One region of the Bacillus sp. EB106-07-01-XG149 genome, then DNA from elsewhere that is predicted to be linked to it. Evidence: riboswitches for the same ligand, from Rfam matches in the RefSeq annotation. Region 1 holds a riboswitch; each other region holds the start of a gene.
The links. Region 1 has a riboswitch for S-adenosylmethionine ahead of AC3WTA_RS27005 (MetQ/NlpA family ABC transporter substrate-binding protein). Riboswitches for the same ligand answer to the same signal wherever they lie in the genome.
Positions count from the first base shown of each region.

Region 2: another riboswitch for S-adenosylmethionine. It lies ahead of AC3WTA_RS14730 (YezD family protein); the one in region 1 lies ahead of AC3WTA_RS27005 (MetQ/NlpA family ABC transporter substrate-binding protein).
Region 3: another riboswitch for S-adenosylmethionine. It lies ahead of mtnK (S-methyl-5-thioribose kinase); the one in region 1 lies ahead of AC3WTA_RS27005 (MetQ/NlpA family ABC transporter substrate-binding protein).
Region 4: another riboswitch for S-adenosylmethionine. It lies ahead of metK (methionine adenosyltransferase); the one in region 1 lies ahead of AC3WTA_RS27005 (MetQ/NlpA family ABC transporter substrate-binding protein).

Region 1 is NZ_JBYTDP010000012.1:66,025-74,070, reverse strand. Features, by position in the region: gene AC3WTA_RS27010 (methionine ABC transporter ATP-binding protein) at 1-711, opposite strand, end outside; gene AC3WTA_RS27005 (MetQ/NlpA family ABC transporter substrate-binding protein) at 724-1,536, opposite strand; SAM riboswitch class I at 1,622-1,736, opposite strand; gene AC3WTA_RS27000 (NAD(P)-dependent alcohol dehydrogenase) at 1,818-2,726, opposite strand; gene AC3WTA_RS26995 (DUF6612 family protein) at 2,872-3,636, shown strand; gene AC3WTA_RS26990 (FAD-binding oxidoreductase) at 3,749-5,185, shown strand; gene AC3WTA_RS26985 (MFS transporter) at 5,182-5,715, shown strand; gene AC3WTA_RS26980 (DUF3981 domain-containing protein) at 5,794-7,512, shown strand; gene AC3WTA_RS26975 (multidrug effflux MFS transporter) at 7,639-8,046, shown strand, end outside.
Region 2 is NZ_JBYTDP010000003.1:461,401-469,446, forward strand. Features, by position in the region: gene AC3WTA_RS14715 (LTA synthase family protein) at 1-1,680, opposite strand, end outside; gene AC3WTA_RS14720 (DUF3888 domain-containing protein) at 1,935-2,330, shown strand; lysine riboswitch at 2,420-2,601, shown strand; gene lysA (diaminopimelate decarboxylase) at 2,782-4,098, shown strand; SAM riboswitch class I at 4,215-4,323, shown strand; gene AC3WTA_RS14730 (YezD family protein) at 4,396-4,539, shown strand; gene AC3WTA_RS14735 (phosphoadenylyl-sulfate reductase) at 4,626-5,330, shown strand; gene sat (sulfate adenylyltransferase) at 5,369-6,505, shown strand; gene cysC (adenylyl-sulfate kinase) at 6,518-7,129, shown strand; gene AC3WTA_RS14750 (nitrite/sulfite reductase) at 7,276-8,046, shown strand, end outside.
Region 3 is NZ_JBYTDP010000002.1:349,974-358,019, reverse strand. Features, by position in the region: gene mtnW (2,3-diketo-5-methylthiopentyl-1-phosphate enolase) at 1-1,152, opposite strand, end outside; SAM riboswitch class I at 1,217-1,322, opposite strand; gene AC3WTA_RS07810 (pyridoxal phosphate-dependent aminotransferase) at 1,387-2,565, opposite strand; gene AC3WTA_RS07805 (carbon-nitrogen family hydrolase) at 2,580-3,443, shown strand; SAM riboswitch class I at 3,515-3,657, shown strand; gene mtnK (S-methyl-5-thioribose kinase) at 3,749-4,930, shown strand; gene mtnA (S-methyl-5-thioribose-1-phosphate isomerase) at 4,927-5,988, shown strand; gene AC3WTA_RS07790 (YvrJ family protein) at 6,056-6,193, shown strand; gene AC3WTA_RS07785 (3-hydroxybutyrate dehydrogenase) at 6,288-7,064, opposite strand; gene AC3WTA_RS07780 (PadR family transcriptional regulator) at 7,260-7,592, shown strand; gene AC3WTA_RS07775 (DUF1129 domain-containing protein) at 7,592-8,046, shown strand, end outside.
Region 4 is NZ_JBYTDP010000002.1:1,026,349-1,034,394, forward strand. Features, by position in the region: gene AC3WTA_RS11480 (phosphatase PAP2 family protein) at 1-271, shown strand, start outside; gene AC3WTA_RS11485 (glycosyltransferase family 4 protein) at 284-1,426, shown strand; gene AC3WTA_RS11490 (molybdenum cofactor guanylyltransferase) at 1,709-2,311, opposite strand; gene AC3WTA_RS11495 (MogA/MoaB family molybdenum cofactor biosynthesis protein) at 2,308-2,817, opposite strand; gene AC3WTA_RS11500 (hypothetical protein) at 3,149-3,328, shown strand; gene AC3WTA_RS11505 (hypothetical protein) at 3,335-3,514, shown strand; gene metK (methionine adenosyltransferase) at 3,556-4,755, opposite strand; SAM riboswitch class I at 4,925-5,046, opposite strand; gene pckA (phosphoenolpyruvate carboxykinase (ATP)) at 5,275-6,861, shown strand; gene AC3WTA_RS11520 (hypothetical protein) at 7,176-7,373, shown strand; gene AC3WTA_RS11525 (ATP synthase subunit I) at 7,488-7,871, opposite strand.

The sequences.
Region 1 (8,046 bases):
CGTTGTTATATGTTGTGGGTTGGTGAAAATATCTTTCACAGTCCCACTTTCGATTACTGCTCCATGTTCCATAACAGCAACTCGGTCACATATACGCTGGATGACATTCATTTCATGTGTAATTAATAAAATTGTGATCCCGATTTCTTCATTGATTTTTAATAATAAGTCAAGGATAGAATCGGTTGTTTCCGGATCTAAAGCGCTTGTTGCTTCGTCGCTTAATAACACTTCAGGTTCATGTGATAGTGCGCGTGCAATGGCAACACGCTGCTTTTGGCCACCAGAAAGTTCACTCGGATAGGCATCTTTTCGATTGAAAAGATCGACAATACGTAAGTATTTTTCTACCCTTTTTTCAATTTCCACTTTTGGAATGCCAGCGAGGCGTAAAGGTAATGCGATATTTTCATAAACTGTCACGGTTTTAAGTAAATTGAATCCTTGAAAGATCATTCCGATTTTTTGTCGCGCTTTTGCGAGTTTTTTTGCTGATAAAGTTGTTAAATCTTGGTTGTTTACAATAATATTTCCTGTCGTTGGCTTTTCTAATAAATTTACACATCGAATTAATGTACTTTTACCAGCGCCACTATATCCAATGATTCCAAATACTTCGCCCTTTTTTACTTGAAGGGAGGTAGGTTTAAGAGCTTCCACATTCCCTTTTTTTGTTGTGAATACTTTGGATACATTTTTTAATTCAATCATTATCGTCAGCTCCTACCAAGACGGTAAAACAGAACCATCAAATTTTTTCTCGATAAATTCTTTCACTTCTTTAGATTGATAAGCTTTCTTTAATTTATTTACAACAGCATCATCTTTATTTTCAGTACGAACAACGACCCAGTTCATATATGGTGAATCTTTTCCTTCACGGAAGATAGAATCTTTCGCAGGGCTTAATTTTGCACCTAATGCAAAGTTTGTATTAATCGCAGCTGCTTTTACTTCACTTAGTTGTGTCGGTAATTGAGATGCCTCTAATTCAACAATCTTTAAGTTTTTTGGATTTTCAATTACATCTTTCGCAGTCGCTTTTTCTGTAGCCTTTGGATCCACTTTTAAAACACCGGCTTTTTCAAATAGTTTTAAAGCTCGAAGTTCATTCGTTGGATCATTTGGTACAGCAATTGCGTCGCCCTCTTTTAAATCCTTTACATCTTTTAAGCTTTTCGAATATACACCCATAGGGAATGTTACTGTTGAAAATACTTCAGTTAATTTCATATTACGTTCAGCTTTAAATACGTCTAAATATGATTTCGTTTGATAGCTATTTACATCGAGGCTTTTTTCATCTAGGGATACGTTTGGTGCTACATAATCATTAAATACTTTTACATCAATTTCGAGACCGTCTTTTGCGGCAACTTCTTTTACCTTTTCAAAAATTTGTTCATGCGGCCCGCCGGTTACACCGACAGTAATCTTTTTCTCATCTAACGCTTTTATTTCTTTATCTGAACCCCCGCTACATGCGCCTAATAATAATACTGCTCCACTTACAATGCTCAATAATACTTTTTTCATCTATAGTTCCCCCTCCATATATGTTCCAAAATAAAAAGCACCTCTCAAAAATAAGAGAGGTGCCGAATAGACAAAATAGGTTCCTCTCTTATCTTCCAAAACGAAAACTCGTTTTGCAGGAATTAGCACCTTAGCTTATACATCATAAGCTCGGTTGCCGGGCATCATCGGGCCAGTCCCTCCGCCACTCTTGATAAGAGTATGTGTATGTAGTTTTTTTAATATGGTACTAATAGTAAATCTTACAAAAAGAATTGTCAATGTTATTTTCTGAATATATTTTATTTTAAGGTAATAGAAACATTCCCTTTCTTATGTCCCTTTTCCACATATATATGAGCTTCAGCAATTTCTTCTAATCGGTAGGTTCTATCAATAACAGGTTTTAAATGTTCTGTTTCAGTTAGTTCTTTTAGTAGAATCATATCCTCTTTACTTACCTTTGCCATCATTCCATTGACAGATACATATTTTCCATTGGATGTTAATGTATTTGTACAAAGGGATTTTTTATACTTCCCAACTGCATCAAATATAATATCGTAGCGCTCGCGCCGCTTAGTAAAATCTTCTTTCGTATAATCAATTACTTTATCAGCTCCTAAAGATTGGACGAGTTCAAAATTTGAATTACTACAAACAGCCGTAACGGTCGTACCGAAATATTTAGCAAGTTGTACAGCAGCTGTTCCTACTGATCCGGAGGCACCATATATGAGCACTTGTTGCCCTTTTTTTATACGGCCCTTTCTCAGGAAATGCAATGCTGAAGTTCCACCAAAAGGAATAATGGCCGCTTCTTCATACGTCACATTGGTAGGTTTTAATGTTATTAATCCACTTTCATGTACGCATGTGTACTCGGCGTAACCACCGAGGTTTAGTTCTGTTAATGCAAAAATTGGATCACCTTTTTTAAATTGAGTTACATCTGTTCCTACTTCTTCGATTTCACCGGATAACTCTACGCCGAGTACAGGTTTTCTCGGTTTTCTGAAACCTAATATGATCCGCATAGGAATCCAAAATAAGAGGGGGCTATTAAAGCCGCGTATTCTACAATCTCCAGTCGTTACACTTGTTGCATGAATTTTAATTAATACTTCGTTCTTTTTAGGTGTAGGTTTCTCTATATTTTGAAGTTGAAGAACGTTAGGTGGTCCATACTGTGTGCAAATGATCGCCTTCATAATGACCTCCTGAAATGAGTTGTTGTTATTTACATCATATTTAAAACCTTCATCAAACATGTCGCTATATAGCGAATAAAGATTAAAAATTATATAGATTTCGTAGGAAAAGAGGTGATATTATTTTGGGAAAGGGGGCGACATTATGAAAAAAACTATTTTTATTTCAAGTTTAGTGCTTGCAATCAGTCTAGGGGTAGGGTGTAGTAATGAAAAAACAGCAAAGACGGATGAGCCGAAAAAAGAATCAGTTCAAAAAGAAAAGGAATTAGCCGCGAAGGATGTTTTCAAGAAAACGAACGAAGCTTTTAAAAATGAAGAGCATGTAACGATGACATATGGTGTAGGGGTAAAAGCTGAGGGAACAGAGATGGATATATTAAAGGCTAAGATGCAATTAGAGCCAAAGACAAAGAATTCTCGTTCTGAAATGAATATTTCCGGTACAGATGTTGTAGTGTATACTGTGGATGGTAAAGTTGCTGGTGAGGTGAAAAACCCTAATACAGGAGAAGTTATAACTGTACCAGAGGAGCAATTAAACGCTGGTGGAATGAAAGCGACTCAAGATATTATAGATAAGTTAGAAGTACCGGAAGTAGTTTTAGATAAAATGAAGATGGAGAAAAGCGGAGATAAATATAAACTGAAATTTACATTAAAAGGGCAAGAAACAGAAAGTATGTTAACTAGCATGGATGAAACACAGAAGAAAATGTTACAAGCACAAAATGCGAAGATAGAAGAAGTGGATGCAGAATATATTATTACAAAAGATTTTAAATATGAATCAGCAAAGATAGACATGATTATGAGTAGTAACGGCAAGGATAAAGCACACATTATTACGAACGCAAAATATACGTCGTACGAAAAGTTTGATCCAATACAATTGCCGGCAGCAAAGTAACAGTTTTGATGAGGGGGGACCTAAAATAAGGTGCCCTCTTTTTTGTATACTTTCTTTATAGGAAAATAGGTACAATATGAAGAGGGAAAACTGTAGAAGAGGAGAGTGTCATTTGAAAAAAAGAAAGATAGCGGCGGTCATTGTAGCTTATACAGTGTTGCTTGCGACATCTATAAATACATATAAAGAGCAACTAGATCATCCTATTATGAGCGATGTAGGAAAGTTGCTTCCAACGAAAATTAAACGTGTTGAAAATGCTGAGGATGAACATTCATTAAAACAGGTAGTGAAAGATGCAAATACTTCTGGAGAGAAAATTTCCATTGCAGGTATGCAACATAGCCAAGGAGGACAGACGTATTATCCAAACGGCACGATGCTTGATATGAAAGGATATAATAAAATATTAGAATTCGATATGGAGAAGAAGAGGATTAGGGTGCAAAGCGGTGTCACATGGAATGACATTCAAAAAAAAATCAATCCATATGGTCTTGCGGTTCAAGTGATGCAATCTCAAAATATTTTTACTGTTGGTGGTTCATTAAGTGTAAATGTACATGGGCGTGATATTCGTCATGAAGCATTGATTGATACAGTAGAGTCATTCAGATTGTTAATGGCAGATGGTACGGTACGTAATGTAAGTAGAAAAGAAAATGCAGAGCTATTTCCATATGTCATAGGTGGTTACGGGTTATTTGGTGTCATTTTAGATGTGACATTAAAGTTAACTGATGATGAATTATATGAAATGCATACGAGAATGATAGATTATAAAGAATACACATCTTATTTCAAAGATAAAGTGAAAAGAGATGAAAATGTTCGTATGCACTTAGCCCGTATTTCTGTTGCCCCCAATTCATTTTTAAAAGAGATGTATGTGACAGATTATACATTGGCGAAAAATCAAAATATGAGGGAAGAGTACAGTGAATTAAAAGAAGAAAATATTATAGCTGCACCGAAATTTTTACTCGGATTATCCCGTTATAGCGATTGGGGAAAGAATACATTTTGGGATATACAAAGAAATTATTTTGAACGTACAGATGGAACGTATGAGACACGAAATAATGTTATGAGGTCAGATAGTGCCTTTATGGAATATGAAAATCCGAATAGAACAGAAGTGTTACAAGAATACTTTGTGCCTGTAGATTTCTTCACGGAATACATAGATGATTTACGTAAAGTATTAAATGAAGAAGAGTTTAATTTGCTCAATATTACGATTCGTTATGTGGAAAAGAATGAAAATGCAGTTTTATCCTATGCGAAAGATGATATGTTTGCGCTAGTTCTTTTAATTAATCAAGGACGCTCAGAGGGTGAAATAAAGAAAACAGAAGATGTCATTCAGAAAATGATTGATGTTACTTTAAAACATAATGGTAGTTATTATTTACCGTACTATTCGTATCCAACGAAGGAGCAGTTAAAGAGGGCATATCCTCGTATAGAAGAATTTCTTCAGAAGAAAAAAGAAGCGGATCCAAAAGAGAGATTTGTGAATTTATTTTATAGGGAGTATACGAAATGACATATAGAAGATTTGTAGCGTCACAAAGCATAATTATGATGGCGGGAAGTATGGTATTTCCTTTTTACATTCTATTGCTTCGGAATGTTGGGAATAGCTTCTCGCAGTTTGGCTGGGCGTATGGCTTATTTGCTTTAACTTCAGCACTTGTATATCCATTAGTAGGAAAGATGTCTGATCGAGTAGGCGATCAAAAATTATTAATTATATATGCTTGGTCCATGGCAATATTAATGCTTTGTTTCCCGATTGCCACGGAAGTATGGCATGTTTATATTCTTCAAATTGTAATGGGAGTTTTAGGTGCTGTGCAGCGTAATACCGAGAAGACGTCGTTAGCACGAAAGGTTGTGCAAGAAAATGCTGGTTATGAGATTGGGAAATATCATGTGTGGACATCGATTGGAGGAGCGGTAGCAATTATTGCAACGGGATATTTAGTAGATTTCTTTACGATTGGCACCATTTTTTATATTGCATCTATCTTATATGTAGTGAGTGGGATTGTATTAAGTAGTAAAAAAATATAATCATCCCCATTTTTACCTGAATACCCTTTATTTGTTATACTAAAAGGGAAAATAAAAGAAAAGGGGACATTGCCTTTGATGAAATTTTTAATTTTAGCTATTCTCACTTTGTTTTTGATTCCATGGACAAGAAGCGGTAGTAAACTTCGAGCAGTGGATAAGAAAGGGGATGAGAAGGTTGTAAAGGGTAAGAAATCATCCATTTTAGTTATTCCTGTATTATTTTGGATAGGTATTGCAATCTATGAATATCTTTGGCTAATCGATGATCGAGCAGATTCGATTCTTACTCATTATGCCGTTGCAGTAGCAGTTTTAATTGGGCTTGTTTTATTTTCACAAAATCAAATAGGGAAATTAGAAGGTACGTTAAAAGGACTTCTAATGTTTGTTTTACTCGCAAGTTACGGCTATTTTGGTTATTTACATGATATAGTAATCACGCAAAAAAAATATGATTCTGTTGTGAAGATCGAGAAAGATATTTCAGAGCCGTTTACTGAAAATGATCAACCGTTTACAGTGCCGCCAAAGACAGCGGAGAATAAAATGAAAAAAGTATTTGGGGATATTCCGAAAGTAGCTTATTTTGAGCTAGGGGAATTAACGCCACAAATGGTAAATGGTGAGGCTTTATATGTAGCACCGATTGAAGTTTCAGGCTTTTTTAAAGCACGTAAAGCTGAAACAATTCCAGGGTACGTAACGATGTCAGGTACGAATCCTGATGCGGAAGCGAAACTGCACCTTGGTTATAAAATGAAATATGTGCCAAGCATGTTCTTCGGGAATAATTTAGAGCGTGTTGTAAGGCAAGCCGAACCAAATCTAATCTTTAAAGGGAAACCTAAATTTGAAGTGGATGATAAAGGGAAACCGTATTATACAATGACGTATGGTGAATTTATTTCAGGAAGATCTGGATTTGAGGTAGAGGGCGTTGTAGTAGTAGATGCACAAACAGGTGAAGTGAAAAGATATGATAAAGGAAAAGCGCCTAAATTTGTTGATGGTGTATTAAATCACGAGACCGCATCTACATTAAATACGTACTTCGGTAAATATATTCACGGATTTTGGAATACGAAATTCTCGCAAACGGATATGAAGATTCCGACTGAGTGGGGAACGAAAGAAGGAGTTACACCAATATTCGGTAAGGATGGAACGTTATATTACTTTACTGATTTCACCTCCCCGAAAGAGGGAGTAGATTCTGCGTTAGGTTACTCGCTTATCGATGCGCGTACAGGTAAGTTGTATTACTATAACGGAAAAGAAGTGAAGGGAATTATGGATGGTTCAGCTGCTTCGGAAGTAGTGGATAATTCCTTTAAGAGAGAGAAATGGCATGGAACGATGCCGGTTATTTATAACGTGTATGGTAAACCTTCTTGGATTGTACCTGTTATTGATGACGGGGGATTAGTACGTGCTCATACAGTTATCTATGCTTCTAATGCGAAAATATTTGCAACAGGTTCGACGCAAAAAGAAGCGCTTGAGAATTATAAAAATGCGCTGAGTGGAAGTGGAGATTCATTTAGACCGACTTCAAATGGTAAAGAAGCACAAAAAGAAGGCGTTGTACAACGTGTATATAAAGAAAAATCAGGTGAAAATACAATTGTGTATGTACTGTTAGAGAATGAACAAAAAGTATTTATGATACCGGTGAAGAAATTCCCATATGCTATGTTTACAGAAGTGGGAGATCCAATTCAAATCACATATTTAGATACAGGAGAGGCGATGTCTTCCGTATCTAAATTTACAAATAGCAATTTGAAAAAGTAAAGCGATAGAAATTCTATCGCTTTTTTTACGGTATGAAACAGGAAAATGCACTATACTTGACGTATGTTTATGTTGTAACTATAATTGTTACGATTTAGTATTTATCGGAAAGGGTGAACGGAAAAAGTGAATGGAGTTAATCACGAAATATATAAACCTGTAAAGACAAATAGGTTATGGATGATTCTTGTATTAGGGACACTTACGGCGATTGGGCCATTATCTATTGATATGTATTTGCCTTCTTTACCAAAATTAACGGATGATTTACAAACAGGCGCATCTCTTGCACAGCTTACATTGACAGCTTGTTTGCTTGGGCTTTCAGTAGGACAATTATTTGTTGGTTCAATTAGTGACATTTACGGAAGGCGCAAACCTCTTATTATCGCTCTTATTATTTATGTTGCTTCTTCTTTACTTTGTGCTATTGCACCATCTATTTGGAGTTTAGTGTTATTACGCTTCTTACAAGGAGCTTCAGGATCGGCTGGGATTGTTATATCACGTGCAATGGTACGTGACATGTATTCA
Region 2 (8,046 bases), on a different contig from region 1:
GCTACCATCACGCATTACCATAAGTGGATCTTCTTCTTTAATAAATAGGTCAGTTCCAAATTCAACTGATTGATTTGTTTTAATACCAAGTAAATGAAGTAGTGTTGGTTTAATATCAATTTGACCAGATACTTTAGAAATGACTTTTCCTTCTTGACCAGGTACATGAATAATGAGAGGGACGCGTTGTAATTGCATAGAATCAAACGGTGTAATAGCGTCTTTCCCAAGGAACTGAGCCATAGCTGTGTTATGGTTTTCAGAAATACCATAATGATCTCCATAAATGACAATAACGGAATTATCATACAGTCCTTCGTCTTTTAATTGTTTAATAAATAATTTCAGAGATTCATCCGTGTAACGAACGGTTGGGAAGTAGCGGTTTACAACACCACTTTCCGAATTAAACTCATCAACATATTGATCTTCTGGATTTAAAAGAAATGGAAAATGGTTTGTTAAAGTAATAAATTTTGTATAGAACGGTTGTGGTAAAGATTTTAGCTTTGGAATCGATTGTTCAAAGAACTCTTTATCTTTTAATCCCCAACCGACAGACATTTGTTCTGTGCCTACGTAATCATTTAAATTAAAGTAACGATCATATCCAAGTGCAGGATACATTACATCACGATTCCAAAACGTTTTATCGTTGGAATGGAAGACAGCAGAAGAATATCCGTATTTTTTTAATTGTTCTGGTGTAGCTGTATATTCATTTGTTGCGTGAGTAAAGAATACAGAACCGCGGTCTAACGGATAAAGTGAATTTTCAACGATAAATTCAGCATCAGAAGTTTTACCTTGTCCTGTTTGATGATAGAAGTTATCGAAATAAAAACTATCTTTAATAAGTTCATTTAAAAATGGAGTAATTTCTTTTCCATTTATTTTTTTATTAATAACAAAACTTTGTGTAGATTCCATTGAAATCAAAATTACATTTTTACCTTTTGCAGCTCCAAATAAGTTTTTATCAACTTGCTTATCTTTTGAGTCTGTATAGTTTTTAATTTCAGAGAACCCGTCACCACTTGCAAATACACGTTCAGCTGAAGATTTAGATTGAAGTGTAATATCAAATAGATGATATGTGTATAAACCTAAATTTTTCACGACAGTTTGACGATCAAATGAGCGTGAGAACATTTGTGGTTTATAAATAACTGAAACAACAATTTGTAGTGCTAATAAAGCTGTTACACCGCTAAAGAAAGTTCGCTTCTCAGTGCGAGAAAGCGGCGTCTTGTCACAAAATGCTGGGAATTTACGCGAAAGAAACATTAAAATAATCGCATCTGCAAATAAAAGTAATGTTTTGTACGTAAAGAGTTCTTTTATACTTGTCCCTAAGTCAGCCATATTATTTGTTTGGAATAAAACTGGGAACGTAACGAAATCGTTATAAAACCCATAAAACATTGCATTTCCAAATAAAATAAAGGACAGTATAAAACTGATTCCAATTATAATGCGGTTTCGGTGCTTAGATGCAAGTAAAGCAAAACCGAAAAATAAAAGTAACGCAGCTAGCGGATTAATAAAAAGCATAAATTCTTCAAAGAAATTATCAATTTTAATATCAAATGCTAGCTTGTACACAATATATGTTTTTATCCATAATAAAACGACTGCAACGAGTGCAAATCGCAGTTTTGGAAACAGACGTTGTAGCATAATATACTCCTCTCCTAAAAAGCATGACAGTTCTTGTGAGCCGGTTTGGTTAGCGCCTCATTTTATATATACGAACAGTCCTTTGTTATTATGTTTATTATACTATGAGTATCATTATACGAAAATAAAAGAGAGTTGTGGGCTTTTTTATAATAATTGAGTAGAAAAAGGGCAGTGGGAGACAATAAAACGGAGTTTCTATGTATGATAATTATCGTGCGCAGAAAGAATCGTGTAATAATACGGAGGTTATAATGCGAAAATTATTATATTTTATAGTATGCAGTAGTGTTATACTTTTTGCTTCACCGAGTGTGTCGGTAGCCCAATATGATGCACCTCTTATGGAAGATGCCCTTTATTCTGTTTTATTTCCGAAAATAAATAAAGCAATTGAAAAGCAATATGGGAGCTTGAAGCCTTATCAATGTCCTAAAATTATTAGTTTAAAAAAAGTGTATAGCGGTACATATTTATTTCAAGCAAGTATTGAAGTAACGAAGTATGAACGAGTTGCTGGGAAAATTGCTCCACCATTTGAGAAGGTAACGATTACATTTAATAATGAAGAAGGCGAATGGGAAGTGTCAAAGATTTCAGTAAAGCGCTTACCAAATGATACGAAATTAAACTGTAAAAAAACAATATAAAAAATTGTTTGACAAATAAAATGGTCCTTTGGTATTGTTAATAGCAACAATTAGATGTTTGAAAATTAAATAGACTTACCTCATCTACTCTCAAAGGTAGAGGCCGCGATAGGAAAGAGTAAGCTATGGGAGATTTAATGGAATCTGTGATCATAGGTTGAAAGGGACTATTGCCGAAATATAAGAATAACCATCTTATTCATATATTGGGACTACATTGAATAAATGTAGTACTGTCATAATATTTCTTTTATGGAGAGCTATTTGGAGATGTTGATGCGGTTTCTTATTTTGAGGAGATAACAACTCGTTTATTTTTTCAATATATATTTTTCCTAATAAGAAACGCGTGTGAACATTGTTCCGCGCGTTTTTTGTCTATCTAAAAGCGTGCTGCAATGAATAGAAGATTGGGGTTATGAGTTTTAGAGGAAATAAGGGAGGAATTCAAATGTATTTACACGGCACAAGCCGAATCAATGGGCAAGGACACTTAGAAATTGGAGGGTGCGATACGACGCAGCTAGCAAAACAATACGGAACACCACTTTATGTATACGATGAAGAGTCTATTCGAGGAAAGTGCCGCGCGTTTCATCGTGCGTTTAAAGAAAGTGGTTTCTCTTATCAAGTAGCATATGCAAGCAAGGCGTTCTTGTGCATGGAGATGTGCCGAGTAGCTCGTGAAGAGAATATGTCATTAGATGTTGTTTCTGGTGGGGAATTATATACTGCGCTTCAAGCGGGATTTCCAGCATCTCGTATTCATTTTCACGGCAATAATAAAACAGAAGAAGAAATCGTGATGGCTCTGCAGGCAAATATTGGTTGTTTTGTCGTAGATAATTTCTTAGAATTAGAAATTTTGCATGATTTAGCAGTGCAACATGGGCAATTTGTGAACATATTAATCCGTGTAACGCCTGGAGTAGAGGCGCACACACATGAATATATTACAACAGGTCAAGATGATTCGAAATTTGGGTTTGGAGTTTCAAATGGTCAAGCGATGCAAGCAATTGAGCTTGCTTTACAAAAATCAAATTATAATGTGTTAGGAATTCATTCACATATCGGATCGCAAATATTTGAAACGGCTGGATTTGTTCGAGCGATTGAAGTTCTTCATCAATTTTTAGAACAGGTGAGAGAACGCGCGAACTATGTAGTAAAAGTATTAAATGTAGGCGGAGGATTCGGAATACGCTACACAGAGTCAGATACGCCATTAACTCTTGAGACATATGTGCGAGCTGTAACAAGTGCAGTGAGGGAACAATTTACAGTATGTAATTATCCCTTGCCAGAAATATGGGTTGAACCAGGCCGTAGTATTGTAGGTGATGCTGGAACGACAATTTATACAGTCGGATCTGTGAAAGACATTCCTGGTATTCGGAAATATGTATCAGTGGATGGTGGGATGACTGATAATTTAAGACCTGCTTTATATAACGCTCGTTATGAAGCGATGTTAGCAAATCGAGGGAATGATGAGAATGAGGAACTTGTTTCGATTGCTGGGAAGTGCTGTGAGAGTGGAGATATGTTAATTTGGGATATTACTCTACCGAAAGTTGCTTCTGCCGATTTACTAGCAATTTCTTGTACAGGGGCATACGGGTACTCGATGGCGAATAATTATAATCGAATTCGTAGACCAGCTGTCGTCTTCGCGAAAGGCGGCACATCACAAATTGTTGTAGAACGCGAAACATATGAAAATATTATTGGGAACGATCGCATACGTATTAAAGAACTTGTTTAAATAGAGAAAAGGAGTTGTTCGGATGGGCAATTCCTTTTTTGTAAAATAAAATAATTAAAATATATCGGAAAACTAGGATTGAAAAAAATCAGAATTGTGATAAAATACAAATACAAAGCTTATCAAGAGAAGCGGAGGGAACTGGCCCGAAGAAGCTCGGCAACCTGCTTATAGAAAGCAAGGTGCTAAATCCAGCAAAATGGAATCCATTTTGAAAGATAAGGTAAAATATATTACCGAACAGTCTTTTCGAAATGGGAAAGATTTTTTTTATGAATAAAAAGGGGGGCTGTTCGCGTGAGTGTACGGGAACATTTTGAGGAAGTATCTGAGAAAATTCAAGCGATGCTTGCTGATATGAAATATGGTTCAATTACAATTGTTGTGCAAGATGGGAAAGTCATTCAATTAGAGAAAAGTGAAAAGGTACGTTTAAAGTAAAAAGCGCTGACTAGAAAAACTAGAGGCGGTTTTAACCTATTATATTAGGTTAAAACCGTCTTTTTGCTTTTACAGGGGGAAAAAACATGTTGACGTATGAAACGTGGGAAGAAAATAATGTTCCATTTTCAGAAGAAGATGAAACGAAAGGCGCGCTATCAGTATTAAGTTGGGCTTATAAAGAATATAAAAGTGAAATTGTATATGCATGTAGCTTCGGAGTGGAAGGGATGGTATTACTGCATCTTATAAACCAAGTAAATCCATCTGCTAAAGTTGTATTTTTAGATACAAATGTTCATTTTCGAGAAACGTATGAATTAATTCAAAAAGTGCGGGAACGATTTCCTTCATTAAATATTATAGAAAAACAGCCGGAACTTGCACTTGATGAACAAGCGAAGTTGCATGGTGAGAAATTATGGGAAAGTAATCCGAACCTTTGTTGTAAAATTAGAAAAATTTTACCGTTAGAAAAATCATTAGCAGCGGAAAAAGCGTGGATTTCGGGCTTAAGGAGGGAACAATCAGAAACACGTAAGCATACAAAGTTTATAAATCAAGATCATCGTTTTCAATCGATTAAAGTTTGTCCACTCATTCATTGGACGTGGAAAGAAGTGTGGCGATATGTATACAAACATAGCTTGCCGTATAATCCGCTGCATGATGTTGGATATCCAAGTATTGGTTGTGAGAAGTGTACGTTACCTGTAGGTGAGGGTGGAGATTCGAGAGATGGTAGGTGGTCTGGAAAAGTGAAAACAGAATGTGGTCTTCATTACCAATAAGATGAATTTGAAAATAAAGCTAAGAGAGGGTATAGAAAATGAGTATAAGAAACGAATTAGTAAACCGTATAGAGGAGACTTACGACGTATCGCAAATCGAAAAAGAAATTGAACTAGACAACATTGCGTTAAGTGATTTAGAGCTATTAGCGACAGGGGGATATAGCCCACTTACTGGTTTTTTAGGAAAGAAAGATTATGATTCGGTCGTAGAAACGCTTCGCTTAGCAAACGGGAGTGTATGGAGTATACCGATTACATTACCAGTAACAGAAGAAGTAGCAGAGAGTCTGAAAGCTGGAGAGGAAGTAAAACTTGTTAACGCTGAAAATGTATATGGTGTCATTCAAATAGAAGATATTTTTGTGCCTGACAAGGAAAAAGAAGCGTTACTTGTGTATAAAACGACGGATGAGGCTCATCCAGGAGTGAAAAAATTATATGAACGACCGAACTTTTATGTCGGGGGAGCTATTATTCTTACAAAACGCTTTGAAAATAATCCGTTTCCTTCTTATCATTTAGATCCAATTGAAACGAGAGAAGAATTTAAAAAGCGTGGTTGGAAAACAGTGGTTGGATTTCAAACGAGAAATCCGGTACATCGTGCCCATGAATACATTCAAAAATCTGCCCTGGAAATTGTAGATGGTCTCTTTTTAAATCCGCTCGTTGGGGAAACGAAGTCGGACGATATTCCTGCTGATGTAAGGATGGAAAGCTATGAAGTATTACTTCAAAACTATTATCCGAAAGATCGTGTCTTTTTAGGTGTATTTCCTGCAGCAATGCGTTACGCAGGACCGAGGGAAGCGATATTCCATGCATTAGTCAGAAAGAATTTTGGATGCACTCACTTTATCGTAGGGCGCGATCATGCAGGAGTAGGAGATTATTACGGGACTTATGAAGCACAAGAAATTTTTACAAACTTTACAGTGGAAGAGTTAGGGATTACACCGTTATTTTTTGAACATAGTTTTTACTGCACGAAATGTGAAGCGATGGCTTCGACGAAAACATGCCCACACGGAAAAGAGGATCATGTCATTTTATCAGGTACGAAAGTAAGAGAACTATTAAGAAACGGTGAGGTTCCGCCGAGTACATTTAGTCGTAAAGAAGTAGTGGAAGTGCTAATTAAAGGTTTGAAAAAAGAAGTAGTAACCGAATAGGGAGAGAATGACATGGATACGAATATTACTTGGCATACAGCATCTGTTTCAAAAGATGAGAGAAGAGTAAGAAATGGGCATCATAGTTTTGTAGTTTGGTTTACTGGTCTATCAGCTTCAGGTAAATCTACGGTGGCGAACGCGGTTGCTCGTAAACTATTTGAAAAGAATATTGGAAACTATGTACTAGATGGAGATAATGTACGCCACGGTTTAAATAAAGACTTAGGTTTTTCTGAAAGTGATCGTATGGAAAATATAAGACGGATTGGTGAAGTGGCGAAGCTATTTGTAGATCAAGGTACTGTTGTTCTTACAGCGTTTATTTCACCGTTTCGAGTAGACCGAAAACAAGTTAGAGATCTATTAGCGGCAGATGAGTTTATAGAAGTGTTTGTAAAATGTCCAATTGAAGAGTGTGAAAAACGTGATCCAAAAGGGTTATACAAAAAGGCAAGACAGGGTGATATTAAAGAGTTTACTGGTGTTGATTCACCGTATGAAGAGCCAGAGAAGGCAGAGTTAATTGTAGAAACGCACAAGTATTCTATTGAAGAATGTGCAGAACAAATCGTGAAGTACTTACAAGAGCGTGGTTTTACCCCGCTATTTGCCGGGCAGTAAAACTCCCATCTCGAAATTTGGCTAGGGCAAAGAAGTTAGGTGGGAGATGAACTGCCCGTAAATGCCCGATTGGTTCAACTAATAATCAGTGGGGGATGAACACTTCCCACTGATTAAAGTTTCACTTTATATAGGGGGATTAAAAAATGAGTTATGAAAAAGTATGGGCTAACAATGAAAAATTAAATCAGACTGAGAAAAATAAATTAAAAAAAGATGGATTGGAAATTTTTAATGATATTCCTTACTATGCGGAGAATGGATTCGAATCTATTCCGAAAGAAGAGTGGGACGCATTCAAATGGGCAGGGTTGTATTTACAACGTCCCAAAGAAGCTGGTTATTTTATGATGCGTGTAAATATTCCATCAGGGATTATTACGAACGCGCAGGCAGAAGTGCTTGCTTCTATCGCTGAAGATTATGGGCGTGACGTAATAGATATTACGACAAGACAGGCGATTCAGTTTCATTGGTTAGAAATTCATCAAATTCCAGATATTTTTAAAAGATTAGCAAGAGTTGGGTTATCTTCAGCTGGGGCTTGTGGTGATATAACGCGTAATATTACAGGGAATCCACTTGCTGGCATTGATGCAAATGAACTGTTTGATACAACTGGTATTGTGAAAGAGGTATATGACTATTTCCAACATAATGAAGAGTTTTCTAACTTACCACGTAAATTTAAAATGTCTATTAGTTCTAACATTTATAACTCAGCAAACGCAGAGATTAACTGTGTTGCATTTACACCTGCTACGAAAGAAATAGATGGCGAGAAAAAAGTTGGTTTTCATATAAAAGTAGGTGGTGGATTATCAGCTCGTCCATATTTAGCTGATGAATTAGATGTATTCGTTTTACCAGAAGAAGTGAAGGGGGTAGCGATTGCAATTGCTACGATATTCCGTGAT
Region 3 (8,046 bases), on a different contig from region 1:
AGTAGCATTAATTGCAGTATGGAAAGCTTTACCGCCCCCTTGCGCTCCACTCGGATGTCCATGTATCCCGCCGCCAGCATTAATAACAACATCTTTACCGAAATCTCGTAGAATAAAGGGAACGAAACCAGGGTGAATACCAGCAGACGGAACAGAAAAACTCTTCTTGAAAAATGCATCGTCTTCAGTTAAATATTTTGAGATAGCAAGAGCCTCCTCTTTTTCTAGAGCAACACTTCCGTATGGAGATGGGAATAATGAAAAGTCAGCCCCAGCATAACGTAGTAGCTTTCCTAGTAATAATGGAGAGGAAACTCCATATAACTTGGATGCTGAATAAGCACCACTTACAGCAGGGTGTGCCATAATAGGAACTGGGATTTCATCATCTTCTGCAAGTGATTGTAGTACATCTAGTCCGTAAGCAAATACGTTAAATAATAGAATATCTGCCCCAGCTTGCACTGCGCGTTTCGCATTTTCTTTTAAATCAAAAGTTCGTCCTGTTAAATTTACGGCATATAACGTTTTATGTCCGTATGTTTCATATACGGATTGTAAAACTTCTTTTCCAGATACAATGCGTTTCGTAAGTGGTGTTAATGTATTCTCAAATAATATTTCATCATCTTTTACTATATCTACACCACCAATTGCTTGATCGCGTAATTGCGTTTTTAAATAACCAATATTTCGTCCAATCATTCCTTTAAAAATACTCATTAAAAGGGGACGCTCATGCACTTGTAAAAGATTTCGAATACCATCTATCCCGAATTTTGGACCAGGGAAATATTGTTTTAACTCGTCTGAAAATGTTAAGTCGATTAATTTCACTTCACCATCAAGTGATAGCTTTCCGAATGTAGTTGTTAAAATTGCTGGTAAGTCCGGACTGAAGTTTAATAACGGATATTCGATTTTAATAATCCCGCGTTTAACTTTTTTACGTAAATACGAATTGGTATGTTCTTGTTCAGCTAGTTCCTCAACATGAATGACGTTGCCTTTATGGTGTTTTAATTGTTCTTGCAATAAGTGTGGCAAATGAGTCCAAGAGCCAATTGTTAAACCGAGTGCAATTTGCTCGGCCTTTTTTTCTAAGTTATGTGAATCATCATGGATTAAATACGTTGCTATAATTCCGCTCATTGTTAAAACCTCCTAGTTAAATAAAAAAACCTCTCAGCTAAGGAGAGGTTTTTTTACAACCAGCTCCTTATCTGTCAGCATAATGCTGCGAGAATTAGCACCGTGTCTACAATTGTAGATCGGTTGCCGGGTTTCGTCGGGCTCGTCCCTCCACCTGCTCTTGATAAGAAGTATTTAGAAATGTTTAAATTTTTAAGATAACTGAATTTTGTCAGATATTTTTCATGTTGTCAATTATTTTTTGAAAAAATTTAATTTATCAATTCGATTAATGGCTTCTCGTAATCTATCTTCTGTATGCAAGAGACCAACACGGACATATCCTTCGCCATGTTCACCAAATCCAACACCAGGAGCAACTGCAACGTGTGCTTTTTCTAGTAAAATATCAGAAAATTGCTCAGATGTATATCCTTTCGGAACAGGAAGCCATGCAAAGAATGAGCCTGTTGGAATATCTACATTCCAACCAATTGAGTGACAAGCTGAAACAAGAGCGTTTCTTCGAGATTCGTAACTATTTACAAGGTCTATTACGCAAGACTGTGAACTTAATAGTGCTTCGCGGGCAGCATCTTGAACTGCACCAAAAATACTAACATACATATGATCTTGTAATAAGTTAATTGTCTCAATCACACTTTCATTCCCTACAGCAAAAGCGATGCGCCATCCAGCCATATTGAAAGTTTTCGATAGAGTGTAAATTTCAATACCTGTATCTTTACCACCGTCTGCTTGCAAGAAACTAACAGGTTTTTGACCATCGAATCCAATAGCACCGTAAGCAAAATCATGAATGACTAATATATTATGTTTATTAGCAAAATGAATGGTTTCATCAAAGAAATCTTTTGATGCAGTAGCACCGGTAGGATTATTTGGATAGTTTAAAAACATTAACTTTGCACGCTCAGCGGTAGTGGCATCAATTTTTGTATAATCTGGTAAAAAATTATTTTCTGCAATAAGCGGCATTGTTTCAAATTGTGCTTTTGCTAAAGCAACTCCTGATAAATAATCTGGATAGCCTGGATCTGGAACGAGAATAGTATCACCAGGGTTTGTAAAACAAAGTGGTAATTCTACTAATCCAGCTTTTCCACCAAACAAAATAGCAACTTCTGTTTTTGGATTTACTACTACATCATATTCGCGTTGATAGAATGTTGCCACGGCTTCTTTTAAACTTTCGTGTCCGCGAAATGGCGGATATTTATGATGAATGGTCTTTTCAGCAGCATCTTGTAAAGCTTTTACGATATGCTGCGGTGTTGGTTGATCTGGATTACCTTGACCAAGATTAATAACATCGTGACCAGCTGCTACGACTTTGTTAACTTTTGCAACAAGTGAAGCGAAAAATTGTGTTGGCAATGATGTTACTATCTCAGAAGGTTGAAATAATTTCATACTTTCCACCTCTTTTGAAAGTTGTTACAATTCTAGTGACAAATGATATAATCTTTCCAGTATTTTGTAAAGAAAAAATTATGAATGGGGCTGACAAAATGAAAGTCGCATGTATTCAAATGGACATTGTCTTTGGAGATGTAGAAAAAAATATTGAGAATGCTAAAAATAAAATAAGCGAAGCGATGAAGGAAAGACCAGACGTTATTGTCTTACCAGAACTATGGACAACGGGATATGATTTAACGAGGCTTACTGAAATTGCAGATAGGGATGGATTGCAAACGAAAGAAAAGCTGAAAGAATGGTCGAAGCAATATGGTGTACATATTGTCGGTGGGTCTATAGCGAAGCAAACAGAGCAAGGTGTTACAAATACAATGTATGTGGTAAACAAGGAAGGAGAACTAGTCAATGAATATAGTAAAGTACATTTATTTCAGCTTATGGATGAACATAAATATTTAATCGCTGGAAATAGTACAGGTGAATTTAAGCTAGATGATGTAGAGTGCGCCGGTACAATTTGTTATGACATTCGTTTTCCGGAGTGGATGCGTGTTCATACTGCTAAAGGTGCAAAAGTTTTATTTGTTGTAGCAGAATGGCCATTGGTTCGTTTAGCTCATTGGCGTTTGCTATTGCAAGCAAGAGCAGTTGAAAATCAGTGTTATGTTGTTGCATGTAATAGGGCAGGAAAGGATCCGAATAATGAGTTTGCCGGTCATTCTTTAATTGTCGATCCTTGGGGCGAAGTTGTTGTAGAAGCGAATGAAGAAGAATCAATTTTATTTGGAGAGCTTCATTTTGAGAAAATTAAAGAAGTACGCAAAGGAATTCCAGTTTTTGCAGATCGTCGTCCAGAATTATACAAATAAAATATTGACAAGTGATTTTTATTCTTGGTATAGTCTTCAACATAAAGTTAAAAATTCAAAAAATTATACAACTCTTATCAAGAGCAGGTGGAGGGATTTGGCCCGATGAAGCCCAGCAACCGACCGTAATACCATTGTGAAATGGGGCGTTTATTTACGCCAAAAGGCACGGTGCTAATTCCAGCAGAAAGTAAACCTTTCTGGCAGATAAGAGGGGAGAAGATAAACTTCAAACCTCTTTCTTTGTGGAAAGAGGTTTTTCTACGTCAGAAAAACCTCTGAATTTAAAAAAGGGGGAGAAGACGATGGGATATTATTCATTAACTGAAACAACAGCTATACAATATGCGAAAGAACACGGTTATTTTGAAAAGAAAGCAAATGTAGTTTGTCATGAAATTGGAGATGGAAATTTAAATTACGTGTTCAAATTAGATGATGGAGAGAAGTCTATTATAATAAAACAAGCACTGCCATATGCGAAAGTAGTTGGTGAGAGCTGGCCACTGTCTATAAAAAGAGCGACGATTGAAAGTAAAGCATTACAAATTTTTGCGAAGTATGTGCCGGAATATGTGCCGGTAGTGTACAGTCATGATGAAGAGTTAGCAGTAACGGTCATAGAAGACTTATCAAGGCTAACAATTACAAGAAAAGGATTAATAGATGGAGAGGAGTACCCACTTTTATCCCAACATATTGGTCGCTTTCTAGCACATGTTTTGTTTTATACTTCAGATTTCGGTTTACAATCAGAAGAGAAAAGAGTGTTAGATAGTGAATTTGTTAATCCAGATCTTAGTAAAATTACGGAAGATTTAGTGTTTACAGATCCGTTTAGTCATTATGATACGAATGATTATGAACCAGAGTTACAACTAGCGGTGGATGAACTGTGGAGTGACAAAAATTTAAAATTAAAAGTCGCGCAATATAAATATAAGTTCTTAACAAGAAAAGAAGCGCTTATTCATGGTGATTTACATACTGGTAGTATTTTTTCATCACCTGCTGAAACGAAAGTAATTGATCCAGAATTTGCAACATACGGTCCATTTGGATTTGACCTTGGTCAATTTATTGCAAATTTATTATTAAATGCACTATCCCGTGAAGAGGAAAAAAGAAGTGTGCTATTTTTCCATATTGAGAAAACATGGAGTTATTTTGTAGAAGCTTTTACGAAATTATGGATTGGAGAAGGCGTAGAAGCATATACGAAAGAGAAACAATGGTTGCCAATTATTTTGCAAAATATTTTTACGGATGCCGTTGGATTTGCTGGATGTGAGCTTATACGTAGAACAATTGGTTTAGCACATGTAGCTGATTTAGATGAAATAGCAAATAAAGAAACGAGAATCCAAGCTAAAAAACAAGCGCTATCCTTAGGTAAAGAACTAATAAAATATGAATCTAAGAGCGCTGACATTCAACTGTTCCGAACGTTATTTCAACAGACAGTTTCTGGAGGGGTAAAAGCATGAGTACAATTGTTACTGTTCCGAGGTCTGTCAGTTGGAAAGGTGATGCCATTGCAGTATTAAATCAAACAAAGTTGCCGCATAGTACAGAATACAAAACATTAACGACGATTGAAGAGGTATGGAAAAGTATTGTCATGCTAGAAGTACGAGGAGCACCTACAATTGGAATTGTAGCTGCATTTGGTTTGGCGCTTGCATCAAAAAAATATAATACTGTACATATGGAAGAATTTCAAAAGAAGTTTAATAGAGATTGTAATTATTTAGGAACGTCACGCCCGACAGCAGTCAATTTATTTTGGGCAATCGATCGTATGAGAGAATCCATTCGAGAAATTACTAAAATAAAAGAAGCACAAAAAATATTAGAAGAAGAAGCACTTCTCATTCAGCAAGAAGATGAAGCGGTATGCCGGAGTATTGGAGAACATGCATTAACATGCTTTAAAGACGGTGATAACATTTTAACAATTTGTAACGCTGGAAGTATTGCAACTGCTAGATATGGTACTGCATTAGCACCGTTTTATATTGGGAAAGAAAAAGGTGTACGTTTACATGCGTATGCGTGTGAAACGAGACCGGTTTTACAAGGCGGGCGTTTAACGACATGGGAATTAAAACAGGCAAATATTGATGTAACACTTATTACAGATAATACGGCAGCGCATGCTATTCAAACGAAAGAAATAAACGCAATTATTGTAGGAGCGGACCGAATTGTCGCAAATGGAGATACAGCAAATAAAATCGGAACAATGAATTTAGCTATATTAGCAAAGTATTTCGATATTCCATTTTACGTTGCAGCTCCGTTATCTACGTTTGATATTACGAAACAAATAGGTACAGAAATTGTTATTGAAGAAAGAGATGAAACCGAAGTTACGAAAATTTTTGAAAAACAAGTGGCGCCAATTGGAACTGATGTTTATAATCCTGCATTTGACGTAACACCGAATGAATTAATTACAGGTATTATTACTGAAAAAGGCATCATACATGGAGATTATAAACGGGAAATTGCATCATTATTTGAAAGACAAGCTAATACATAATAGCTTGTTTTTTTATGCCTAAATGTATTTCGTACTCTTATTTATATAATGAAAGGGGGAGAGAAAGATGGAAGAGTGGATCAGGATGATAGGTAATGTAGGGTTTCCGATTGTTGTAACATTATATTTACTCCATCGTATTGAAAGTAAATTAGATGGGGTAATTGTTGCAATCGAGAAACTCCCTAAACAATTACTAAAGTAGGAAGGTCCTCGCGATAGAAAGTAAAATAAAGTTTGCTCTTCGTGAGCAAACTTTATTTTTTACCTCGCATTAATGGGAAGTAAAAGCCTTCACTTTATTGAGCAGTATAACCACCATCGATAACAACGGCTTGTCCAGTTATACCTCTTGCTTTTTCACTCGCTAAAAACATAGCATAATCAGAGATTTCTTGTACTTGCAATAAGCGTTTTTGTGGTACAAGTGGATAAATAACATCTTCTAAAACATTTTCAAGTGGTACATTTCGTGTAGTAGCTAAATCTTGTAGTTGATTACGTACAAGTGGGGTATCGACATAACCAGGACAAAGCGCATTAACGGTAATTCCGTGAGTAGCGCCTTCTAAAGCTGCAACTTTTGTTAATCCGATTACGCCATGCTTCGCGCTATTGTAGGCGGATTTTCCTGCAAATCCAACGAGGCCATTAATGGAGGCTACATTAATAATTCGGCCATACTTTTGTTTTTTCATGATTGGGAAGGCATGCTTAATTGCGATAAAAGGAGCGATTTGCATAATTTTAATAAGTAGTTCGAACTTTTCAGTTGGAAAATCTTCAATTGGTGAAACGTGCTGCATTCCTGCGTTGTTAATTAATATATGTAATGAACCGAAATGCGTAACGGTTTGAGAAATTGCAGCGGTAATTTCTTCTTCAGATGTAACATCACATTTTAAACCGATAGCTTGATAGCCTTCTTTTTGTAATTGTTCAGCAGCTTCTTTTGCACGTTCTTCAAGACGATCGGTAATCACAACTTTTGCACCTTCTTTTGCAAAAGCGTTTCCCATTTCATAACCAATGCCACTTGCAGCGCCTGTTAAAAAAACAACTCGATTTGTGACCATGATGAAAAACATCCCTTCATAATAAAATTCTCATATTGCTCTATTTAGAGAGTGGTTTATAAAAATCCTGCAAAGATTTGGAAAAATATCGTTAGCTATCTTGTTTTGCAAAATAGTCTCTGCTATACTATTTTGTAAAGCAAGATACTTACACTTATCTATCTTGTAAAACAAGATAGTGGAAGGATTTGAATTATGTCGACAAGTCAAATGCTGAAAGGGATTTTAGAAGGATGCTTACTTGCTATTATTTCTGAAGGTGAAATATACGGTTATGAAATGAGTGAAAAGCTAGCGAAGTATGGCTTTACTATGGCGAGTGAGGGAAGTATTTATCCGTTATTAATACGAATGCAAAAGGAAGGATTAATAACAAGTGTAATGAAGGAATCTCCATCTGGTCCAAAGCGGAAATATTATACATTAACAGAAAAAGGTGAGGAAGCACTTAATGAATTTATGGATCGCTGGGAAGCGATGCAAAGTAGTGTAGAGCGTCTACTTGAAGGGAAGGGGAGAAAAAAATAATGTTATCAAGTGAAGCACGAAATTTTTTATTAGAAATGAGATTATTTTTAGCGGCAAAGAGTGTGAAAGAAAGCGATATTGAAAATTTTATAGAAGATGCGGAACTCTATTTAATTGAGGGTGAGAGTGATGGGAAAAGTGTAGAAGATATTTTCGGAAGCTCACCGAAAGAATATGCAAATGAACTTGTAAAAGTAATGGAAAGGGATAGACAGGAAACGTGGAAGCAAATTGGTTTTACAGTAATGAATATCGTATCGTTTTGGATTATTGCTTCTATTTTAATAGTGAATAACGGAATGTTACAGATTTCACTTATTCAGTGCGTTGGGTATAGTTTTACATTGATCGTAGCTGTAATGGGTCCCAATTTTTTACTTCGTAAAATGACATTCGTAACAAGTTTTACAAAAACGTGGTTTTCTATGTGGTTTTTAGTTATGATTGCGCCGAT
Region 4 (8,046 bases), on a different contig from region 1:
TTTAACAATTCAGGATGCGAAATATCCAGTCCATCCATTAAAAGACCACTCTTTCCCGTCTGGTCATACAACAGCCGTTTTCTCTGTCCTTATTCCATTTGTTTGCTATAATCCAAGCTTATTTGCTTTTCTATTACCGTTAGCATTATGCGTTGGTATTTCTCGCATTTATTTAGGGCTTCACTATCCGTCTGATGTATTCGTCGGTATGTGCCTCGGCACTTGCTCTGGCATCATCTCTTTTTATCAATTCATCCCACTTTTCACATAAAGGAGTGATATGATGAGAGTCGCCATTTTTACCGATACTTTTACGCCACAAGTCAACGGGGTTGCGAAAACACTAGAACGATTAACACGTTACTTTCAGAAAGAAAAGATCGCCTATTCTGTTTTCGCCCCTCAGCATACAGCTGAAGATAATTTCGTAGCTAATGTGAACAAGATGAGAAGTATCCCGTTAACAATATTATATCCAGAATGCCGCTTTTCTTTTCCTACTCCGCGCATTAAACGAGAACTTCTTTCCTTTAAACCTGACATTATTCACATTGCCACACCTTTCAACATGGGACTTTGTGGATTGTATTATGCAAAAAAGTTAAACATCCCAGTTGTCGGTTCTTATCATACTGATTTCGATGCTTATTTACGCTATTACAAAATTGAATTTCTCTCTAACATGCTTTGGAACTATTTAAAATGGTTTCATAGTCATATGCAAAAAAATTTCGTTCCTTCTTTTGAAACGTTACACCAACTCAAAAATAAAGGCTTTCAGGCCCTCTCCATATGGGGACGGGGTGTAGATTGCACACTCTTTCATCCATCTTACAATACAGACCTATTCCGAAAAAAATATAATATTACAGCAAAGTATGTCCTTTCCTATGTTGGACGGATTGCCCCTGAAAAAGATATTGATACGTTGCAACACCTTATCGTGCAAACAGCGCGTACTCGAAACGACATTCATTGGCTCATCGCAGGAGACGGTCCTCTAGCAACAAATTTACGTGAATCTGTTCCGAAAACAAATGTCACTTTTACTGGATATTTACAAGGTAAGGATTTAGCTGAAGCATATGCTTGTTCTAACATCATGGTATTTCCATCCGCTACTGAAACGTTCGGAAATGTCGTACTCGAATCACTTGCATGCGGAACACCTGTCATTGGTGCAAATAGTGGCGGGGTTAAAAATATTATTACAGATGGAAAAACGGGAGTTCTTTGCCCCTCCAAACATGCGGATTCATTTCTATCATCCATCCATTCTTTATTGCAAAATGAACAGAAACTAATACAAATGGGGCTAGCTGCTACGTCTTATGCCAAATCAAAAAGCTGGGATGAAATCTTTCGTGGCTTACTTGACCAATATGAAGAAGTCCTTCAGCATAACGCATCAGAATTACTCGCTTAAACAGAAAAACTCCCTTCAAAAAACGAAGGGAGTTTATTACACAGTTATAAATTTTAGTTTACTAAATGATACATTAGGTGAAATATCTATTTATTTTCATATCCATTATAACAAAAAGATACATAACTAAACAGACTTGTAATAAAAACCCATAAAAATTAATATATGGTTATACAGTATTTTTACTGTATGGTGATTTTAAGCGATTCCCCTTAAAATCAACGTACTCACATACCTTTATACAGTAATTGTTCCCCAATTTCTGTATATCAAAAAAACCTTTCATTCATTTGAAAGGTTTTTTTGAGCCTGCACATATTCTTCTTTCGTATTCACATTTATAAACCAATCCGCATTCGCTTGTACATCTTCACCAGCAATATATTTCACATTACATTGCGATAAAAGCTGGCCCATACTTCTTTTTTCTTCCTGAAGCAAAGCATAAATCTTTTCTTTGACACGGTTATGATACGCTGCAAGTAACGGTTGTTTTCTTCCATTAATAATAGGTACAACCGCATCATATTCATAACTCGTTTGCTCTAGCAAAATGGTAAACCATTCATGCGAAACATTCGGCGCATCGCAAGGCATAATAGCGTACCAATCTGCTTCTATATATTCCATTCCTGATACAATTCCAGCAAGTGGTCCATTTCCTTTATAATGCGGAATATCTTCTATAACAGGAACTTGTACGAGTTGCTCTACTCGCTCTTTTATATCGGAGTTACTAATGACCACAACTTCTTGTAACGCAGTTGTCATCACTTTCAAAATATGCTCAATAAAAGTACTACCTTGCCAGCTCGCTAACGCTTTCGGCTCACCGAATCGACTCGACATACCACCTGCCAATACAATTCCAGCATACTTACTCATTGGCGATGCAGCTCAAATGTAATATGACCTAATTCCGGTAAAATTAACTTATTCATCGCAAGACGAACTGCTCCGCTAGACCCTGGCATGGAAAAGACAACTTTGCGCCCAACTGTACCGCCAATCGCTCTACTTAACATTGCGCTGCTTCCGATATCTTCTAAATAACTAATCATGCGGAACAACTCACCAAACCCGACAATTTCTTTATCTAATAACGCTGACACCGCTTCAATCGTCACATCACGTTTCGTAATACCAGTACCTCCATTTGTTAACACGACATCAACATCTTCCCTATGATAACCAGCTAACACTGCTTGCTGAATACTTTCTTTATCATCTTTTACAATTTCATAAGAGGTCACTGTATGGCCTGCTTCTTTTAACAATTCATGTAATAGTTGTCCGCTCTTATCTGTCTCTTCCGTACGTGTATCGGAAATCGTCACGACCTTACAACGCACTTCTTTTGGCGCTTGTTTTTTATGTTCATTGACACTCATTTTTCATCTTCCCTTTCATTTTCTTGTAAAATTATGTATGAAGCAAAGAATTCAACATGATACAATATAAGTACATTTATCTATATAAAGGATCTTATTTATGTTTTATAACATAAAACGATACGTACCCATTATACCATTCCTAATTATTTTATCCCTTTTTCAATGTATCGCTTACGGGTTTGATATTAACTTTTTAAAATTGTATGTGCTTATGACTGATGGTGGTATTCGTTACTATTTGACTAGCACATTAATTCCTCTCGTACTTGCCTATATAGTAGATTTTATTTTTAAACATTCAATCTCTAAATAAGGAGGTCCACATATTATGGAACTTTATAAAAAATTAACAACAACATTTATCCTCTTATTTGTCGCTTCCATTACTGTTGGCTTTTCTCTAAAAGGCGCAATTCCATACGCTACATTAGTAAGCATTATATTCGCAACACTATTTTTACTAAGCAGTGCCTTTTGCGTGGGTAAAGCACGTCAAATGAAAGGTTGATTACATATGTTCGAGAAGAAACCAATCCTTTGTAAATCATGTGAAAAGGAAATACAAACGTATGAAAAAGCATGGATTCATATGCCCTTTCCAGCAAGTGGTATGACTAATATGAAAAAGTATATTGAGCTAGACGGCGAAGTTTATTGTGGTTCTTGCATCCAAGTAGTAAATAAAACAAAATAAAAAAAGCTTTGCGCTCACGGCGCAAAGCTTTTTTTCATATATTATAGACCAGCTTGCTCTTTTAAAGCTGCAGCTTTGTCTGTACGTTCCCATGATAGATCTACATCAGTACGTCCGAAGTGGCCGTAAGCTGCTGTTTGTTTGTAAATTGGGCGACGTAAGTCTAGCATTTTAATAATACCAGCTGGGCGAAGATCGAAGTTGTTACGAACTAGTTCTACTAGTACGTCTTCAGATACTTTACCAGTGCCGAATGTATCAACTGAAATTGATACTGGTTGTGCTACACCGATTGCGTATGCAAGTTGTACTTCTGCTTTGTCAGCAAGACCAGCTGCTACGATGTTTTTCGCAACATAACGAGCTGCATATGCTGCAGAACGGTCAACTTTCGTTGCATCTTTACCAGAGAATGCACCGCCACCGTGGCGAGCGTATCCACCGTAAGTATCAACGATGATTTTACGTCCTGTTAAACCAGCATCACCTTGTGGTCCACCAATTACGAAGCGGCCAGTTGGATTAATGAAGAATTTCGTTTCTCCATCCATTAATTCTGCTGAAACTACAGCTTTAATTACATGCTCTTTTAAATCGCGATCGATTTCTTCCCATGTAACATCTGGATGATGCTGTGTAGAAATTACGATTGTATCTACACGTACAGGTTTACCATTTTCATCATACTCAACTGTAACTTGCGTTTTTCCATCCGGACGTAAGTATGATAATGTGTCATCTTTACGTACTTCAGTTAAACGGCGAGCTAATTTGTGAGCAAGCGAGATTGGAAGTGGCATTAATTCTTGTGTTTCATTACATGCGAAGCCAAACATTAAACCTTGGTCTCCCGCACCAATTGCCTCAATCTCAGCGTCAGTCATTAGACCTTCGCGTGCTTCTAGCGCTTGGTCAACACCCATAGCGATGTCAGCAGATTGCTCATCGATAGATGTTAAAACTGCACAAGTTTCTGCATCGAATCCATATTTTGCGCGTGTGTAACCAATGCCTTGAATTGTTTCACGAACGATTTTTGGAATATCTACGTAAGTAGAAGTCGTAATTTCCCCCGCTACCAATACTAAACCAGTTGTTACAGTTGTTTCACAAGCTACACGTGCATTTGCGTCCTTTGATAAGATCGCATCTAAAATTGAATCAGAAATTTGGTCACAAATTTTATCTGGATGTCCTTCAGTTACAGACTCAGATGTGAACAGATGACGTTTTTTTGTCATGTGGTAAACCTCCCTACAGTAATTGTATATATTGTACGGAACTCATCCTTAATTTGCCACAAACTGCGACATACATTTATTCTCCCACACAAGCATACAGAAAAACCTTTCCTACTTTACATAGAGGAAAGGTTTAATTTGCTACTTGCATACTGCTTTTTGCCCTTTGCTCTTATCGTTCGAGACCGTTAGCCTCGCACAGGTTTTAGCACCTATTCACCTGTATTTACCACTACAAATGAGGTTGCTGGGCTTCATCGGGCCTGTCCCTCCGCCAGCTCGGGATAAGAGAGTATCCGTCCCAACCTATACTAAAGAAATGATATTCATTTGTCAATTAATATTCACATTTTCCTGAAAGTTTTTCTCAATACGCCTGGAATGAAATATTAATAAGGAAATAATACATTCACACAAACAAAAAGAAATAAATAGTATACATTATTTATATAATTGTGTTATACTCTTGTTGGGGATTACGAGAAATATTTCATTAAATGAAAAGGATGGTATATAAATATGAGTACTGTGAATGTCCAAATTGGTTTACACGAATTATTGAACGGAAGCAATGCACAGATTCAACTAAGTGTTCCGCAATTAGTGGAAAAAGTATTAATGCGAAATGAAGGGAAATTAACTTCTACTGGTGCCGTTTCTGCTTCAACAGGAAAATATACAGGACGTTCTCCTAAAGATAAATTTATTGTGAAAGAAGCATCGGTTGCTGACAAAATTGCTTGGGGAGCAGTGAATCAGCCGATCTCTGAAGAACATTTTAATAAATTATATACTAAAGTTTTAGAATACTTAAAAGAAAAAGAAGAGTTATTCGTCTTCAATGGATTTGCAGGCGCTGACCGCAATTACCGCCTACCAATTCAAGTTATTAACGAATATGCATGGCACAATTTATTTGTACATCAATTATTTATTCGTCCAACTGAAGAAGAATTAACAACTCATGAATCAGAGTTCACAATTGTTTCTGCACCGAATTTCAAAGCTGATCCAGCTGTTGACGGTACAAACTCTGAAGCATTCATTATGGTTTCATTCGAAAAACGTATCGTACTAATTGGTGGTACAGAATACGCTGGAGAAATGAAAAAATCAATCTTCTCTATTATGAACTTCTTACTACCTGAACAAGATATTCTTTCTATGCATTGCTCTGCAAACGTAGGTGAAGAAGGCGACGTAGCACTATTCTTCGGTTTATCTGGAACAGGTAAAACAACATTATCTGCTGATCCACACCGTAAATTAATCGGTGATGATGAGCATGGTTGGTCTGATAACGGTGTATTCAATATTGAAGGCGGTTGCTACGCAAAATGTGTAAACCTTTCTCACGAGAAAGAACCACAAATTTTCGATGCAATCAAATTTGGATCTGTTTTAGAAAACGTTATCATTAATAACCAAACGCGTATCGCAGACTATAACGATACTACTTTAACAGAAAATACTCGTGCTGCATACCCTATGCATGCGATCGACAATATCGTACTGCCAAGTGTTGCTGGACACCCAAATACAATCATTTTCTTAACTGCTGATGCATCTGGCGTATTGCCTCCAATCAGTAAGTTATCAAAAGAACAAGCTATGTATCATTTCTTAAGTGGTTACACTAGTAAACTAGCAGGAACAGAGCGTGGTGTTACATCTCCGCAAGCAACATTCTCAACTTGCTTCGGTTCACCATTCTTACCACTTGATGCATCTCGCTATGCTGAAATGCTTGGTGAAAAAATCGAGAAACACGATGCGAAAGTATTCTTAGTAAACACTGGCTGGACTGGTGGCGAATACGGCATTGGTAAACGTATGAACTTAGGTTACACTCGTGCAATGATTCAAGCAGCATTAAGCGGCGAACTTGCGAAAACTGAAACAGCTAAACATGACATCTTCGGTCTTGAAGTTCCACTTCACGTACCAGGTGTACCTGACGAAGTGTTAATGCCTGAACAAACTTGGGCTGATAAAGCTGCTTATAAAGAGAAAGCAATCGAACTTGCAAGCGAATTCAAAGAGAACTTCAAAAAGTTCGACAGCGTTTCTGAAGATATTATTAACTTAGGCGGTCCAATCGCTTAAGTACAAACTTTCTGTTGGAATAACCCTTTTACTCATATGAATAAGTGTCGTGTAACCGTAAAGTTTCGCGTACTCACCGACAAAACCCAATGCGGCTTAACGGTTACACACACTTACATAAAAAAGAAGCTTACGTTTTTGACGTAAGCTTCTTTCTATATCTTATATAAAGTACAACTTTAATCTCTTCATCTGTGACTTAGCTCATAAAATTGCATACCAACATCTATAAACTTACTGAAAATTCATTTTATAATCATTCGTTTTATAGTTTTTTATGATAAAATTTACATATACAGGAAAGGAAGAGGGCTATGAAAAATTTTTCTCGTACAGGAAAAATATTATTCAGTTATGGAGCCATTCAAATGTTTTGGGGACTTGTGATGCTTAACGTTAATTTATTTGAGCATACAAGTGAAACGATAAAATACATTATTCTAATTACCGGAATATTTTGTTGTATTGTATCTAACTTTTTTAAAGAACCTGAGAGTCATACTACTAAGTGATTTCATGTTAACTTATTGGAAGCGGAAACCTATATTTTATGCAAAGTTACGCTTCCTATTGTACTATCCCCCGCCGGATCCTCTATTTCATCTAAAAAGAGGCTTTTTATCTTTTTAGCTCTTTGTTAATTCTTCCTCATCTTTCATACTATAGTAGCCTAAATTCACAACGATTAAGAAATAGCCACCCAGAATCCCTACTGCAAATGCCCACATAACCATATGATGTTCAATTTCGTACATAATAACAGCACCTAAAATAGCAGCTGCAAACCGATTAAACATACCGAGCGTCGGTGCTTTCGTTTTCTTTACGATACTATCTCCAAGCTTCTCAATTCTTCTCCCTAAAAGCCAAACACAATACATACTTACAATCAGTCCAATTCCAGCACCTAGAAAATGAGCTGAAAACGGCGTTAACATCCATCCTAGTAAAAGAAAACCTAGTAAATAATACGATTGAATTTTAAACGATCTTAATGACATACTAATCATGCTGTTCTCCTCTTCAGTAATTTTTATCTATCCAACAAAAGCTGTATAACTCATTTCTTTCGAGTTCATACTACTTAAAATTCATTTCACTCAAATTAAAAACAACATAAACAGTATGTTTATGTTGTTTGAATATTTTCAGGAAATAATATTATACAAGATTTTAAACATCATA